DNA from 2 places in the Erwinia papayae genome. Region 2 is predicted to be linked to the other one. Evidence: predicted binding sites of a transcription regulator. Region 2 holds the regulator's gene; the other holds the start of a gene.
What was found. The regulator PhoB, encoded in region 2, activates phosphate uptake and scavenging genes when phosphate is short. The targets are predictions, from matches to a motif close to CTGTCATAAAACTGNCNNAT.

Region 1 (8,741 bases), on a different contig from region 2:
ATGGATTGATGGTTTTGCAGGAGTGCTGTTTGCCGGATTCGGTATTCACCTGATCCTGTCACGCTGAGTCAAACCGCCTGAGCGCGCCGTACATGGCGTACTCAGGCGATGCGCCTGGCCGAGGCCAGCAACGCCCCCACCGCCATAAACATGCCGCCAAACAATCGGTTCAGCAATTTCATTTGCTGCGGCCCTTTGATCCAGCCTGCGATGCGGGTGGCCAGCGTGGCGTAACCAATCATCACCAGAATATCGACCGCTATGGTGGTAATGCCCAACACCAGATACTGCATTGCCTGTGGCTGGTGCGGAATAACAAACTGTGGAAAAAGCGCGGCCAGAAAAACGATACTTTTGGGGTTGGTCAGATTAACCAGCACCGCACGTTTAAACAGCCTGCGGCGTGGCATGACTTTTGCCACCGCCTGGAGATCAATTGCGCCACTGGTTCGCCACTGCTGAATGCCCAGCCAGACCAGGTATGCGGCCCCGGCCCATTTGAGCACTTCAAAGGCCAGCACCGACTGTGAAAACAGCGCACCCAGGCCAATTCCCACCAGCACAATGTGCGCCGCCAGGCCCACCTGTAAACCAGAGACAGAGGCAACCGTACCGCGATAGCCGTGGCTGATGCCCGTGCTCATGGTGTTAATAGCGCCGGAACCGGGTGAAAGACTTAAGATACTGGTAGTTAAAAGATAGGTCAGCCACCATTCGATGGTCATGGGTAACGCTCCCTGAACGCGCAGAAGTATGACACAATACGCCATTGTTGACGGATGCGCTACGGGCTGAAAGCGGGCGGGGCGCATGGCTCGAAAGCTGGGAGACGTAAAGCCTGTGGAAAAGCAGAATAACGGCTGGGCCAGACGTGAAAAAGCCTTTGCGGCGTTTGCCAGTGGCCCGCTGCTGGACTTCTGGCGGCAACGGCAGGAGGGCGAATTTACCGGCGTGGGTAAGGTAATGATTCGCTACGCTCGCTTCATCTCTCCGCAACATGACAAAGTTATTCTGCTCAGTCCCGGACGGATTGAAAGTTACGTTAAATACCCCGAACTGGCCTGGGATCTGTTTCATTCTGGCTATGATGTAGTGATTATTGATCACCGTGGGCAGGGCCGATCCGGCCGCTTACTACAGGATTCGCATCGTGGTCATGTGGAGTTATTTGATTTCTACGTTGACGATCTGCAAACGCTGTATCAACGGGAGATTGCCAGCCGACCCTATCGTCAGCGTTACGCACTGGCCCACTCAATGGGAGGGGCTGTACTGACGCTGATGCTTGCCAGGCAGCCGTCAGCATTTGATGCTGCGGTGCTGGCGTCTCCGATGTTTGGTATTTCTCTGCCTTTGCCACTGTGGATGGCGCATCGAATCCTCGACTGGGCTGAAAAACGGCCCGTTTTCCGGGAAGGCTATGCTGTCGGCACCGGAAAATGGCAGCCGCGTCCTTTTAGCATCAACCAGCTCACTCACAGCCGTGAGCGTTATCGCCGCAATCTGCGATTTTATGCAGACGATCCCGGACTTCGCGTCGGGGGGCCAACCTGGCACTGGGTGCGGGAGAGTGTTCAGGCAGGGAGACGTATTCTCACTACCGCAAAAGATATTTCCACGCCGCTGCTGCTGTTGCAGGCCGGTGAAGACAAAGTCGTTGATAACCTGGCCCAGGATCAGTTCTGCCAGGCGATGACCGCAGCAGGGCAGCCCTGTGAAGGAGGAAAACCGCAGGTTATCGCCGGTGCGCGTCATGAGATCTTATTTGAAAAAGACAGTATGCGTACCGAAGCGCTGGAGGCCATTCTGGCTTTTTTTGCGCGACACGCTTTGCACCACTCAGATACGGCTTAATAACGAGGGAGTGAACGCCCTTGCTGACAAAATTAACCAGAGGTTTTATGTACCCTATTGTTGCTTCCGATCTTGATGGCACGCTGTTATCCCCCAATCACCGTCTCTCCTCTTATGCCCGTGAAACGCTGCAACAGCTCACCCGTAAAGGGGTGAATTTTATCTTTGCCACCGGACGTCATCATATTGATGTCGCACAGATGCGTGACAGTCTGGGGATTGATGCTTTTATGATTACCTCTAACGGCGCGCGCGTGCACAACACGGCCGGAGAGCTGTTTTTCAGCCATAACCTCGATGAGGATATCGCCCGTGACCTCTATGCCATGCACTACAGCAATCCGGACATTTTCACCAATATTTATCGGGATGATGAGTGGTATCTGAACCGCCATCGCCCTGAAGAGATGGACTTTTTCTGTGAATCCAACTTTAACTACCAGATCTATGAGCCGGGCTCGCTGCCGACTGATGGCATCAGTAAGGTTTTTTTCACCTGTAACGATGCAGAGAAATTGATCCCGCTGGAAGAGGCGTTAGTTGCCCGATGGGGCGATCGGGTAAACGTCAGCTTTTCGCTGCCGACCTGCCTGGAAGTGATGGGGGGTGGCGTTTCTAAAGGACTTGCGCTGGATGCGGTGGCGCACTCTTTTGGCTACTCCCTGGCGGACTGCATCGCTTTTGGCGATGGCATGAACGATAAAGAGATGCTGAACATGGCGGGCAAAGGTTGCATTATGAGCAACGCGCATCAGCGGCTGAAGGATTTACTGCCGGAACTGGAGGTCATTGGCAGCAATGCTGATAACGCGGTGCCGGAGTACCTGCGCAAGCTGTATAACGTCTGAACATCACCCTTTTGCCCCGGTCATGCCGGGGCGATAAGGTTTCAGCGCTGCAGGAAATGTACGGCTTTATCCGGGAAGTCGGTAAACAGGCCGTCCACGCCGGCCCGGTGGTAAAGCACCTCGTAGAGTTGATCGACGTTGTTAACCCAGTCAGGTAATTGATCGGCGCGGACGGTGTAAGGATGCACCACCAGGCCGCTTTCATGCGCCTCTCTAACCATCTCTGTCAGGTGAACACGCCCTGTAGTCGAATCTTTGCTGACCAGCATGTGATAATCCGGTCCTGCGCCATCGACATATTTTGCCAGGATTTTCATCGCGCCGGGTTTAAACATCCAGTCGTAGCTGTAATTAACCCACTTGCCGTTCTGTTGTTGCCGGGTCTCCTGCCACTCTGTTTTTGCAATCAGCTGCACCAGCTTCAGATTCATTCCGCGCTGTGGCTCCAGCTCCGTTTTGATCCGTTTCAGCTCATCAAAATCGAAACATTGCAGGTAGATAAGGTCGCTTTTACTGGTGTAGCCATACTGTTTCAGCACATCCAGCACCCTGGCGGAGATGTCCTTACCTTGCTGGCGGTGAAACCACGGGGCTTTGATCTCAGGATAAATGCCTACATTTTTGCCGGTGGAGTGATTTAAACCCTGAATAAATTCGATCTCTTCCGCAAAGGTATGCACATGAAAATCTGATTTACCCATTGGAAAGCGGCCCGGAAAGGTCTGGATTTTGTGACCATTTTCAAGCGTAAAACCTTCGGTAAACTTCAGACCTTTAATTTCTTTCAACGTAAAGTCGATGGCGTAAAAACGACCATCCTGCCGGGCGCGACCAGGGTAGCGCTCAGCCACGTCGGTGACCCGATCAAGATAGCGGTCGTGCAGCACCACCAACTGATCGTCTCTGGTCATCACCAGATCTTGTTCGAGGAAATCGGCCCCCTGAGCATAGGCCATCGCTTTAGCCTCCAGCGTGTGCTCCGGCAGATAGCCACTGGCCCCGCGATGCGCAATGACCAGCTTTGCCGTATCTGCCGCCATTACACACAGCGACGACGCTGTCAGAAAGCTTAATATCAGCATTCTAAGCATGATTTTTCTCCGCTGAACGTTTGTTCTCACTGAACATGGTGAGTATTAGCAGTAGCACCGACAGAATACTGCCCGCGATCATGATGATAAATCCGCCGTTCCAGCCAAAGTAATCCACGGTGTAGCCGACGAGCGTACTGGCAGCGACCGACCCGCCCAGATAGCCAAATAAACCGGTAAAGCCCGCCGCCGTTCCTGCGGTTTTTTTCGGTGCCAGCTCCAGCGCATGTAAGCCGATTAACATCACCGGGCCGTAGATTAAAAAGCCAATCGCAATCATACAGGCCATATCCACGCCGGGGTGACCGGGCGGATTCAGCCAGTAAACCACCGTGGCGACGGTCACCAGCAGCATAAAGAAGACGCCGGTTGCCCCACGATTACCACGAAATACACGGTCGGACATCCAGCCGCATAGTAGTGTGCCGGGAATACCGGCGTATTCATAAAGAAACCAGGCCCATGAGGATTTATCCAGGGTGAAATGCTTCACTTCCTTCAGATAAGTGGGGGACCAGTCGAGAATGCCGTAACGCAACAGATAGACGAAAACGTTAGCCAGTGCGATATACCACAGCAGCTTATTAGGCAGGATGTACTGCATAAAGATCTGTTTTGCGCTCAGTTCCTGTTCATGTTTTGCGTCGTAGTCGGGCGGAAAATCCTGTTTATACTCTTCAATCGGCGGCAGGCCGCAGGATTGTGGCGTATCACGCATCAATACACCGACGATTATTGCCACGACGATGGCGGCAAATGCGGGCATATAGAGCGCGGCTTTCCAGTCGTTAAACCAGGCCATACCCAGCAAAAACAGCAGGGGAGGAAGGCCGCCTCCGACGTTGTGCGCACAATTCCACACCGAGACGATGCTGCCGCGCTCTTTTTTTGACCACCAGTGGACCATGGTTCTGCCACAGGGAGGCCAGCCCATACCCTGAAACCAGCCACACAAAAACAGTAATACAAACATAATCATGATGCCGGATGTGGCCCAGGGGACAAATCCCATCAACAACATCACGGCAGCGGCAAGGATTAAACCGGCAGGCAGAAAAATGCGGGGATTAGAACGGTCTGAAACGGAACCCATAATAAATTTAGAAAAACCGTAAGCGAGGGAGATGCCGGAAAGCGCAAATCCAAGATCGCCGCGCGAAAATCCCTGCTCCACCAGGTAAGGCATGGCAAGGGCAAAATTTTTGCGTACCAGATAGTAGGCGGCATAGCCGCAGAAGATGCCGATAAAAATTTGCCAGCGAAGTTTGCGATACAGCGGATCGACGCGTCGGGCGTCAACTGGCGGTTGATGTGGCGCAGGTTTAAAAATAGTGATCATGGTGGCCTCCAATGGCGCAGTTTATTTCTCTGTTCACGCCAACTGGCGTGAGACGGAAACTGAATATCCAGGCGGTAACACGATGTGTTGGTTTCGGCGCAGAGGATAAGGGCAAATTCCAGGAGGGAGTGTGAACAGCTACGCAAATGTTACATTTTTATGACAAAACATTTTTACAGCCCCGATCGGTGCAACAGCTGCTGTTCAGCGGAGGCAGATTCCGGTTTAGCAACGTTTACTGTTTTTCTCAAAGACAGAAATGAAAACCATCTGATTGCTTGTTAATCAATTGTAAACCAGAAATTTCCCTGTCGTTCGCCGAACTTCGTTACACTGGAGCCTCATTTCTTAGCAGAGTTTCTGATTGTGACGTTACTGATTGTCACCACAATATTGTGGGCATTTTCATTCAGTCTGATAGGCGAATATCTGGCGGGACAGGTGGACACGGTATTCTCGGTGTTAATCCGTCTGCTACTGGCGGCTGCGGTGTTTTTACCCTTTCTGCGCTGGCGCGGTTATCGTGCCTCTACTCTGTTGCTTTATATGGCGGTGGGCGCTTTGCAACTGGGGATCATGTATCTGATCAGTTTCCAGGCCTATCTTTACCTGAGCGTATCTGAGCTGTTGTTGTTCACCGTGATGACGCCGCTCTATATTACGCTGATTTATGATCTGCTCAGTGGTCGTGGTATCCGCTTTGGCTACCTGGTCAGCGCACTGCTTGCGGTGGCGGGGGCGGCAATCATTCGCTATGACAAAGTCAGCGATCACTTCTGGTTTGGTTTGATGCTGGTGCAGCTGGCAAATATCTGCTTTGCCGTGGGAATGGTGGGTTATAAGCGTCTCCAGGAAACCCGGCCCGTGCCACAGCATACCGCTTTTGCGTGGTTTTATATTGGTGCGGCGATGGTCGCGGTTATTGCCTGGCTGTTGTGGGGTAATCCCAATAAATTACCCACCACCACATTCCAGTGGGGCATACTAATCTGGCTTGGCGTGGCGGCATCGGGTTTAGGTTATTTTATGTGGAACTACGGTTCAACGCAGGTTGATGCAGGAACCCTGGGAATTATGAATAACATGCATGTGCCAGCGGGTCTGTTGGTTAATCTGGCTATCTGGCAACAAAAACCACACTGGCCGAGTTTTATTATTGGTTCTGCGGTCATCTTTGCCTCGCTGTGGGTGCACCGGCAGTGGATAATAAAAAGAAGCTGATTCTGCAATGTTATAAATGCCGGAAATTTTTTCCGGCATTACGTATTAAATCAGGGGCGTTTTATTTTATCAGCGCACTGAGTTGATCAACCCATGTGCTGATTGCATCTTCAATTTTCGCACCAATTTTGCTACCCAGCTCTTCGCCATTTGTTTTTGCAGCTTCTTCAGTCGCGCCTAACGCACTGGAAAAAGAAGAGGTGAGTTTAAAAATTCCGGAGAAAAGCGAGCCGTACCAGCTGGAAACTCCATCCTGGATTTTCCCTGCGCCACTAACTTCCATAATTTGTGCAGCGTTTAATTCTTTCATAATGTATATCCTTTATACAAAAAAATAATGGAGAATATCTCCGGAAACAATTCTGCTTCTGCATAATTATATTGTCAACAATTAAAGTTTTTTATTTTCAGGGCAGGAATTAATATATTATTATTTTTATATTTCATTTTTTCTGGATGTATTAAATTAATGGCGACACTAATGTCGCCCGATAGTTAATTATTTTTTGATACGGGTGGGCGTAGTTTTAAAGTCATTCCTTTCAGAAAATTACGCAATATCTGGTCGCCACAATCACGATAATTTTTATGGCCGGGCTTACGGAAAATTGCGCCAATTTCGGACTGACCAACAGCGAAATCTGCCAGTTTGAGCGTTTCAATAATATCGGTGGTTTTCAGATCGAAGGCCACGCGAAGTTTTTTCATAATAATATTATTGGTCATCTTACGTTCAATTGATGGCACCGGAGCATCTTCACTTTTGCCTCGGCGCTGAAATATCAGACCGTTCAAAAAGTAGCCCATAATCACATCCGGGCAGGGGCGAAAACCTGCTTCATCTTCCTTTTTCAGGAAGTTCCCCATCTCTGCTTCGTTAACCTGGCTTTCTGCCAGGGCAAGAATGGCGACCATCTGGGCATCATTCAGCTTCAGCATGTAGCGCACGCTGCGCAGGACGTCGTTGTTAGTCATAAAATTCTCATCAGAAAACAAGTGGCATCCGGCGCATTATAGAGACAAATGGCTGCATAACCAGTGGAAACCGCCAGCACAGCGCTGGCAGCGGTTTCAAAGTGGTGAAGAAGTGGGTAGCGGCGTGCCGGGCTGGGAGGCATCTCTGACTCCTGGCAGATGTTCACAGGCATGTTGACGGGCTGAACGAATAAAAGCGTCGAGCACGGCCTGGCGCTGTTCGCCGTCGCGAACCGCCGCGTATAAACGACTCCACAAGCCGCCACCCAGCGTTTTTGTCACCACCAGTCCCTGATGTTCAAAACTTTCCACCACCCAATGTGGCAGGGCCGCAATGCCCATTCCGGCAGAGACCATCTGAATCAGCAGGAGTGTGTTATCGACACTTTTCAGCGCCGGACTGACGCCTGCGGGTTGCAGAAAATGACGCCAGATATCCAGACGCTGACGTTGTACCGGATAAATCATCAGCACTTCATCAGCAAGATCTTCAGGTGAAATATGACCGATCTGCGCCAGAGGATGGTCGGTCGCCAGCACCAGGCGGACTTCGTAGTCAAACATCGGCGAATAGAACAGGCCGCTGCGCGGCAAAATATCGGAGGTCAGCACCACGTCCAGGTCGCCCTGCTGTAGCGCAGGCTGGGGATCAAAAGTAACCCCGGATTTAAAGTCCATCACCACCTGCGGCCAGCTCTGGCGGAAGTTATTCAGTGCCGGGGTTAACCACTGAATGCAACTGTGGCATTCGATAGCAATACGCAGCGTGGCCTGGTGCGGCTCATGGCAAGCCTGAAGCGCATGCTGGATCTGTGGCAGCACCTGTTCAGCAAGCTGAAGCAGAATATCGCCCTGCGGGGTGAAACGCAGCGGCTGGCTTTTACGGACGAATAAACGAAAGCCCAGACGCTGTTCCAGATCGCTGAACTGATGAGATAAAGCGGATTGCGTCTGATGCAGCTGGGCCGCCGCTGCCGCCAGCGAACCCGTATTTCGCAGAGCCTGCAACGTCCGCAGGTGTTTAAGTTCGATCATGAGAGTCCTTCACATCGACAATGAACAAATTGCGCTTGTGGTGAATACAGTACCTGCGGATTATAGATGTGTAAACATCTGGACGTCTAAAAGCCCGGCAAACACGAAGACGGGCTGTAACTGAGGAAAGAACTGATGACCATTCTGAATCATACGCTCGGCTTCCCCCGTGTTGGCCTGCACCGCGAACTGAAAAAAGCCCAGGAGAGTTACTGGGCGGGTAACAGCACTCAGCAAGAGCTGCTGGCTGTTGGCCGCGAACTACGCGCCCGTCACTGGCAGCAACAGCGAGATGCTGGTGTTGATCTGGTACCGGTTGGCGATTTCGCCTGGTACGATCATGTGCTGACAACCAGCCTGCTGCTGGGCAATGTGCCT
Region 2 (8,741 bases):
ATTGCAGCACGATACGTCAGCGCCAGGTCGTGGAAATAGTCCCGCAAATCAGGATAAACCGTGGCGTCAATCATCTTACGGCCACCACGAAAATGCAGCACGCTGGGGCTGGGGATGGTCATTTTGGCAATGGCATTACCGCTGATACTTTGCAGGTAACGAAAATCTTCCAGCATCGGATGATCGCCAAAACCCAGCCTGCCGGTCACCTTCACTCCACGCGCTTTCGTCTGGATACCGTTAAACTGGATACCCTGCTCCGCTTCGTAAGGCTCCACGCCCTCCAGGCCATCAAAGAAATCAAAATGCCACCATGCCCGACGGAATTCCCCATCGGTCACCACGTTGAGTCCACAGGCGCGCTGCTGCGTCACCACCTCGCGGATCGCTTCATCCTCGATACGCCGCAGGGCCACCGCATCAATTTCCCCCCGCTGGAACTGCTCGCGAGCCTGCTTTATCGCAGGCGGACGAAGGAAACTGCCGACCACTTCGGCACGATATCTGGCTGAATCTCTCTGCATTCTGCTCACTCCTGGCCTGCGCATACCACGCATCATGGTTAAAATAGTTTCGCTAAGTTACTTCAGGACTTCCGGATGTCCACATGGCTAAAAAGAATGTCACGCCGCGCGTTTAGCGGCAAACGAGGAAATTTCATCACAGATGAAAATTTTTCACTCTCCGGGTGAGAAGCCCACTTGATAGTGACTTCTCACTCTGCCGGATGCGGGCTGACAATCATTCCCGGCGGCAGCAGGAAACTGAAGCAGGTCTCTTTACCCGGCTGACTGACAATCTTCAGCCGGGTGTGGTGATGCGAGAGCGCGTGTTTGACGATAGCCAGTCCCAGGCCACTGCCGCCGGTCCGCCGTGAGCGGGCCTTGTCAACGCGATAGAAGCGCTCGGTCAGGCGCGGATATGTTCAGGGGCAATGCCGGGGCCGTTATCGCAGACGCGAAACAGAGCACCCTGCGCTGTTTTCAGCCAGGCAATCTCCAGCCGCGTCCCTTCCGGCGTATGGTTGACCGCGTTATACACCAGATTGGAGATAGCGCTCTGCAACTGCTCCTCGTTACCCAACACCCGCAGATGCGCATCGGTTTGGAAATGTATCTCATGACGTCCCTGACTCAGCGTCTCCGCTTCGCGCTGCAACAGTTGCAGCATCGCCGGGACATCAACCTGCTGATGGAGATCCAACGCAGGCGCGGCCTCAATGCGGGAAAGCGTCAGCAGCTGTTTTACCAGGCCGTCCATACGACGCGTCTGCTCCTGCATGGTATGGACCGCCTTGTCGCGCAGCGGCCCGGCCATGCCGTCGCCGGTCATCATCTCCAGATAGCCCTGTAACACTGTCAGCGGCGTGCCTAGCTCATGGCTGACGTTGGCAAAGAAGTTGCGGCGGGAACCTTCCAGCTGATGCATCTGCGTCATGTCGCGCGACACTAACAGCCACTGCCCTTCGCTGTAGGGCATCACCCGAAATTCCAGGTGCCGTTGATTGTTCAGCACCAGCGTCAGCGGACGCGAAAAATCCCGCTGGCGAAGGTAGCGGGCAAACTCAGGATAACGCAGCAGATTGAGGATATTCTGGCCATTGTCTTCCGGCCAGCGCAGCCCAAGCAGCTGCTGTGCCAGGCCGTTGCACCAGAAGATGATGCCTTCCTCGGTGGTCAGTACCAGCGCATCCGGCAGCGACTCCGCGCCACTGCGAAAGCGTCTGATCAGATTACCCAGTTCACGCCGACGACGACGGTTGCGCACCTGCATCTGATACAGGCCATAAAAGAGGGGTTCCCAGCTGCCATGTCCGGCCGGGGGAGTCATACTGCGGTCAACCCACAACCAGTGCGATAAGCGCAGCAGGTTAAAATAGTGCCAGCCCAGCAGCGCCAGCAGGGCAACCGGCAGCAGCCAGGCAAGGTAACCCGTCAGCCACCCGATAATCAGCGCGGGCAGGCAGACGAGCAGCAGCTCCAGCAGTAATTTCTTCCAGGAGAGGCGTTCCAGCAAGATGAAGACTCCAGTGCAAACGATCAGTAACGTGCTGAGAAACGGTAACCTGTCCCGCGAACCGTTTGTACCATGCGATCGTGCCCGCTGACCTCAAGCGCTTTGCGTAAGCGACGAATATGCACATCAACGGTGCGATCTTCGACGTACACGTTAGTGCCCCAGACGTGATTAAGCAACTGTTCACGGCTGTAGACCCGCTCCGGATGGGTCATAAAAAAGTGCAGCAGCTTATACTCGGTTGGCCCCATCTCCAGCGGCTGCGTTTCTGACATCACCCTGTGTGAGGAGGGATCGAGACTCAGTCCCTGTATTTCAATCACCTCTTCCACCGCCATCGGTGAAATACGGCGCATCACCGCTTTAATGCGGGCAATCAGTTCCTTCGGCGAGAACGGCTTGGTGATATAGTCATCCGCGCCCACTTCCAGCCCCCGCACGCGGTCCTCTTCTTCACCACGGGCCGTCAGCATCATCACCGGAATATCACGGGTCATCGCTTCGCGCTTCAGGTGTTTAATAAACTGAATACCTGAGCCACCCGGCAGCATCCAGTCCAGCAGGATCAAATCAGGCCAGGGTTCAATCAGCTGACTGACCGCACTGTCATAATCTTCCGCTTCGACGGGTTGATAGTCATTTTGCTCCAGCACAAAACACAACATCTCACGGATTGGGGCTTCATCTTCTACCACCAGAATGCGCTTAGCCATTATTGCTCCTGCTGCTGTGACCGGATGTCACGGGATTTGCGGCGTCATTATGCGTCAGTTTTATGACAGTTTTATGAAAAAAGCACCCATCAGTCCGCGTTTTCGACATCCTGTTTACGCCAGGTCTGCCTTTGCCGCTGGGGTTTTTGCCAGCTCTGTTTATAATCGTCAGCTCTGCTTATGCACAGAAGGGATACCATGCGCGTCATTCATACCGCCGACTGGCATCTGGGCCAGTTTTTCTACACCAAAAGTCGGGCTGCCGAACATCAGGCCTTTCTTGACTGGTTGCTGTTGCAGGTGGCAGAACGGCAGGTGGCAGCGATTATTGTCGCCGGGGATATTTTTGATACCGGGTCGCCACCCAGCTATGCCCGCGAACTGTTCAATCGCTTTATCGTCAGCCTGCAAGCCAGCGGATGCCAGCTGGTGATCCTTGGCGGGAATCACGATTCGGTGGCGGTGCTTAATGAATCCCGCGAGCTGCTGAGCTGTCTGAATACGCGGGTGATTGCTGCGGCTGCCGAACATCCCGACGATCAGGTGTTGCTGCTGACCGACCGCAACGGCCAGCCGGGCGCGCTGCTGTGTGCTATCCCTTTTTTACGTCCGCGTGACATCACCACCAGCCAGGCAGGCCAGTCTGGCCATCAGAAGCAACAATCCCTGCTGGAGGCCATCACCCATCATTACCAGCAATGCTGGCAGGCCGCGCAGCAACAACGCCAGGCGCTGGGGCTGGCGCTGCCGATCATCGCCACCGGCCACCTGACCACCGTCGGCGTGACGAAAAGTGACGCCGTACGTGATATTTACATCGGCACGCTGGACGCTTTCCCCGCGCAGGCCTTTCCCCCCGCTGACTATATTGCGCTGGGGCATATTCATCGTGCTCAGCGCATTGCCGGTACGGAGCATATCCGTTACAGCGGCTCGCCCATTCCGCTCAGTTTTGACGAGCTGGGCAAAGAGAAAAGCGTTTTTCTGGTGGCGTTCGCAGAAGGCAAGTTGAGCCAGGTAGAGCCGCTGACCATTCCGCCGTTCCAGCCAATGCAGATGATTAAAGGGACGCTGGAGGAAATTGCACAGCAGCTGGCCGCCCTTCAGCCGCCGCCGGAGGGGAAAACCATCTGGCTGGATATCGAAGTGGTCACCCGCAGCTGGCTGAACGATTTGCAGCGGCGGATTCAGGAGATGACGCAGGATCTGCCCGTCGAGGTGGTGTTACTGCGTCGCAGTCGTGAACAGCGCGAGCAGACCATTGCGCGTCAGCACAACGAAACCCTGAGTGAGCTCAGCGTAGAGGAGGTGTTCAGTCGTCGCCTGGCAAGTGAAGAGGAGGCCGGACCGGACAAGCTGGCCCGCGTCACCGCGCTGTTTCAGCAGACGCTGGCAGAAATTGATGACGAGGAACAGCCATGAAAATCCTGACGCTGCGCTTTAAAAATCTCAACTCGCTGAAAGGCGAATGGAAAGTGGATTTCACCGCTGAACCCTTTGCCAGCAATGGCCTGTTTGCCATCACCGGCCCGACCGGAGCGGGAAAAACCACCCTGCTGGACGCTATTTGCCTGGCGCTGTATCACGAAACCTCACGGCTGGGAAAACTGTCGCAGAGCCAGAATGACCTGATGACCCGCGACACGGCAGAGTGTCTGGCGGAAGTGGAGTTTGAAGTAAAAGGCGTCGCCTGGCGGGCATTCTGGAGCCAGAGCCGGGCACGGGGCGCGCCGGACGGTAATCTTCAGGCACCGCGCGTTGAGCTGGCACGCTGTGCCGATAATCAGATCGTTGCCGACAAAGTGAAAGACAAGCTGGAGATGCTGACCGCGCTGACCGGCCTGGATTTCGGACGCTTCACCAAATCGATGATGCTGTCACAGGGGCAGTTTGCCGCCTTCCTCAACGCCGATGCCAACAGCCGCGCCGAACTGCTGGAGGAGCTGACCGGAACAGAAATCTATGGTCGCCTGTCCGCCAGCGTGTTCGAACGACATAAAAACGCCCGCCAGGCGCTGGAAACCCTGCGCGCTCGCGCAGGGGGCATGGCTCTGCTGGACAACGAACAGCAGCAGGTACTGAGCGACCAGCTGGCACAACGACTTTCCGAAGAGCAGGTACTCACTTCTCAACATCAGCGCCAGCAGCAACTGTTGCAGTGGCAGCAGCAGTGGCAACTCGCCCTCCAGGCCGTCACGGCGGCAGAGCAGGCTTCCCGCCAGGCGGAAAACGCCTGGCAACAGGATCAACCGCAGCTGGATAAGCTGAAACGCGCCGAACCCGCCGAAAAGCTCCGGCCACTCTGGCAGCAGCAGCAACAGCAGCAGCAGGACTGGCTGGCGTTACAGCAGCAGCAGCGCCTCACCCGGCAACAGCAGGAACAGCAGCAGTCACTGGATGTCCTGACCTCGCAGCTGAAAACCGCGAACGAAACACGCAGCCAGCATGAGCACCTGCGTCAGCAACAGGAGACGCTAATCGCCGAGCGCGTACTGCCGCTGGATAACCGCATCAGCGCGCTGGAGCAGCAAAGCGAAATGCTGGCGAAAGAAGTGAGTGAGTACCAGCATTCGCTCACAGAGCAACAGAAAAAATCCCAACACAATCAGCAGGTGCAGCAGGAGAAACGGGCACAGCAGCAGCAACAGCAGCAGTGGCAGCAGCAACATGCGTCTTTCGCCCACTGGGGAGAGGCTTTGCCGCTGTGGGCCGCGCGTTTTGAGCAGCTGCAACAGAGCGAAGCCGTACTGAACCGGCATCAGCATCAGCTCAGCGGGCAGCAGCAACGCCTCGCGCAGCGACAGCAGCAGGAGCGCGATCTTGAACAGCAGGCCCTGCCGAAAAAGCAGGCGCTGGAACAGGCACAGCAGCAGTACGCCGAAGCCGAAAAACACCTTCAGGCCTCAGAGCAGCAGCAGACCGAAGAACAGTTGCAGGCCCGGGTCAGCCACTTCAGCCAGCAGCGACCACTGCGGCAGGCGCTGGCGCTGCTGCTGCCCCAGTGGCAACAGCTTATGCAACTCAGTCAGCGGGTACTTACCAGCAAGCAGGAGATCGGGCAGCAAATCCAGCAGGCGGAGCAGCAGTTAATTACGCTGCGCAGCGACTGGAAAGAGAAATACCAGCATCAGCAGGATGTGGAAAAACGCCTCCAGCTGGAGCAGCGCATTGCCGATCTCGAACAGCATCGTGCCCTGCTGGAACCGGGGCAGCCCTGCCCGCTGTGTGGATCCAGCCAGCATCCGGCCGTCAGCGAATATCAGTCAGTCACGCCCTCAGAAACCGTGCAGCGCCTGCTGCAACTAAGAGCAGAGGTGGACAAACTGAAAGATCAAGGGACCGCTAAGCGTGAACAGCTGAAGAATCTGCAAAGCCAGCGGGAAAAGTTGCAGCAGGAGGAGAGCGAAAGCAGTCGGCAGGCGACGGCCCTGCGCGAACAGTGGCAGAGCGCGATAACCGCGCTGGCGCTGGATTTCCCGCCGGAAGACCAGCAACAGGTGGCTGACTGGCTGACGGCCCAGGAACAACAGGAAAACCAGGCGCAGGCCGGGTTGCTGCAATGGCAACAGAGCGCCCGCCAGCTTCAGCAGCAGAAAGATCGGCTCAATCAGCGCCAGCATGAGCTGAACGACCTTCAACAGCAGCAGCAGCTGGCGGAGCAGCAGCGACTGACGCTCAGTCAGGGGCTGGACGATATGCAGCGACAGCTGACAGAGCACACTGAGGCGGTGCAACAACAGCGCCACCAGTTGCAAAGCACCCTGGCCGAACACGCGCTGATGCTACCGGAAGCGGAAGAGCACGCCAGCTGGCTTACCCGCCGTCAGGCCGAGTGGCAACAGTGGCAGCAGGCGGAGCGGGCACTGACTGACCTGACTAACCAACTGACCGCGCTCGATTCTCAGCAGCAGGCGCTGAATGCACACATCGCTGACGAGCAGCAACGTCTTGCGGGCCTGGAGAAGCGCCTCGCCGCTGAGCAACGCGAGCTAAGTGAACAGCGCCAGCAACGGCAGGCACTGTTTGGCGAGCAGAGCACCTCCCGCGTACAGCAGCAGCTGCGCGAGCTGTCGCAACAGTACGCAGAGGCGAGTGACGCGCTGCAACAGCAGTGGCAACAGCAGCAGGATGGGCTGAGTACGCTGGCCGGTGAGCTTAACTCACTGTCCGAACAGTCAGCGGCGCTGACGCTGCGGCTGGAAGGGACGCGGCAGACCTTCAGCCATGCGCTTGCCGCCAGTGATTTTGCCGATGAAGCCGGGTTTGTCTCCGCCCTGCTGGATGACGCGCAGGCCAGCCAGTTAAAAACGCTACAGAAGCAGCACGACAGCCGCCGTCAGCAGGCCGCCACGTTGCTGGAGCAGGCGCAGAAAACCCTCAGTGCACAGCAGCAACAGCGGCCGGAAGAGATGCCGGAGAGTGCGGAAACCCTGATTGAAAGGGTCAGGATGCTGGCGGAACAACTGCGGGAGAATGCCCGCCAGCAGGGAGAAATTCGCCAGCAGTTGCAAAGCGACGCCCAGCTGCGTGAACAGCAGCAGGCCCTGCTGACGCAGATTGCCGCAGGGGAGCAACATGTGGAGGACTGGAGCTATCTCAATGCGTTGATCGGCTCGAAAGAAGGCGATAAGTTCCGCAAATTTGCTCAGGGGCTGACGCTGGATAATCTGGTGTGGCTGGCTAATAACCAGCTGCACCGCCTGCACGGCCGCTATCTGCTCCAGCGCAAATCAGAGGAGGTGCTGGAGTTGCAGGTGATGGATACCTGGCAGGCAGATACGCTGCGCGACACCCGCACGCTGTCGGGCGGCGAGAGCTTCCTGGTGAGCCTGGCGCTGGCGCTGGCGCTTTCCGATCTGGTCAGCCACAAGACCCGCATCGAATCGCTGTTTCTCGACGAAGGTTTTGGCACGCTTGACGCTGAAACCCTCGACAGCGCGCTGGATGCGCTGGACGCACTGAACGCCAGTGGAAAAACCATCGGGGTGATCAGCCACGTCGAAGCGATGAAAGAACGTATTCCGGTGCAGATTAAGGTAAAAAAAATCAACGGACTGGGTTACAGCAAGCTGGAAACACCGATGGCCTGAGCAGGTGGCATCAGCGCAGACTGTCAGCCTTCAGCCCCCCGCGCTGACAATATACCCCCCGCAGCACCGGGTAATCGGGGGCCGGAAACACCCGCTGGCGATAACGGTGTCGGGCCGGACCTGCCCGGACGCGTTACCAAAACCCTGAAACGGCCTCGCAGGGCCGTGACAGAGTGTGATGCCGTCAGCAAGGAATTACTTCATCAGCAGCGCATTAAATTTCGCCAGCCATTGCGGATGCGCAGGCCAGGCCGGGGCGGTCACCAGATTGCCATCGACGTGCGCCTGATCGATGCCGATCTCTGCAAAATGGCCGCCGCTGAGACGGATTTCGGGGGCGCAGGCCGGGTAAGCGCTACAGGTGCGACCCGCAATATCCCTGCTGCCGCCAGCAGTTGTGGACCGTGGCACACCGCCGCAATGGGTTTGCCCGCCGCATCAAAATCCTGCACCAGTTTAATCACCTGCTCATTCAGTCGAAGGTATTCCGGCGCACGACCTCCCGGAACCAGCAACGCATCATAATCTTCGACGCGCGCGGCGGCGAAATCAGCGTTGAGCACAAAACGGTGTCCGGGCTTTTCACTGTAGGTTTGCGCGCCATCGAAATCGTGTATCGCGGTCTGAATAAAGTCACCTTTAACTTTGTCAGGACAGACGGCATCCACCTGATGTCCCAGCATTTGCAGCGCCTGGAAAGGCACCATCACTTCATAATCTTCGGCGTAATCGCCAACCAGCATCAGAATTTTCTTAACCATAATTAATGCATCCTGCGTTAAGTGAAATGGGATCCTTACCTCACCTCTTTTATCGGCAGCTCGTCAAGTCTGGCGATGCGGATTTTCAGCAGGGACCTTTACAGAGTATTGGAGTAAGGCAGCATCAACCCATTGCGCTATCATCACAGGCTGTCCGTTTT

Region 1: a site for PhoB is predicted at 5,279-5,298, ahead of glpT (glycerol-3-phosphate transporter). Genes of this name have one in related genera too.

Annotation. Positions count from the first base shown of each region.
Region 1 covers NZ_JBZCHT010000013.1:540,142-548,882, reverse strand. The annotation lists gene rhtC (threonine export protein RhtC) at 1-67, shown strand, start outside; gene rhtB (homoserine/homoserine lactone efflux protein) at 102-725, opposite strand; gene pldB (lysophospholipase L2) at 811-1,854, shown strand; gene yigL (sugar/pyridoxal phosphate phosphatase YigL) at 1,902-2,702, shown strand; gene glpQ (glycerophosphodiester phosphodiesterase) at 2,744-3,784, opposite strand; gene glpT (glycerol-3-phosphate transporter) at 3,786-5,132, opposite strand; gene AC3RPL_RS18710 (carboxylate/amino acid/amine transporter) at 5,499-6,353, shown strand; gene AC3RPL_RS18705 (hypothetical protein) at 6,415-6,663, opposite strand; gene AC3RPL_RS18700 (YehS family protein) at 6,849-7,328, opposite strand; gene metR (HTH-type transcriptional regulator MetR) at 7,425-8,363, opposite strand; gene metE (5-methyltetrahydropteroyltriglutamate--homocysteine S-methyltransferase) at 8,499-8,741, shown strand, end outside.
Region 2 covers NZ_JBZCHT010000009.1:2,159,720-2,168,460, forward strand. The annotation lists gene AC3RPL_RS15135 (cobalamin-independent methionine synthase II family protein) at 1-524, opposite strand, end outside; partial or broken gene phoR (phosphate regulon sensor histidine kinase PhoR) at 716-2,016, opposite strand; gene phoB (phosphate response regulator transcription factor PhoB) at 2,040-2,729, opposite strand; gene sbcD (exonuclease subunit SbcD) at 2,928-4,151, shown strand; gene AC3RPL_RS15155 (AAA family ATPase) at 4,148-7,819, shown strand; partial or broken gene AC3RPL_RS15160 (DJ-1/PfpI family protein) at 8,015-8,580, opposite strand.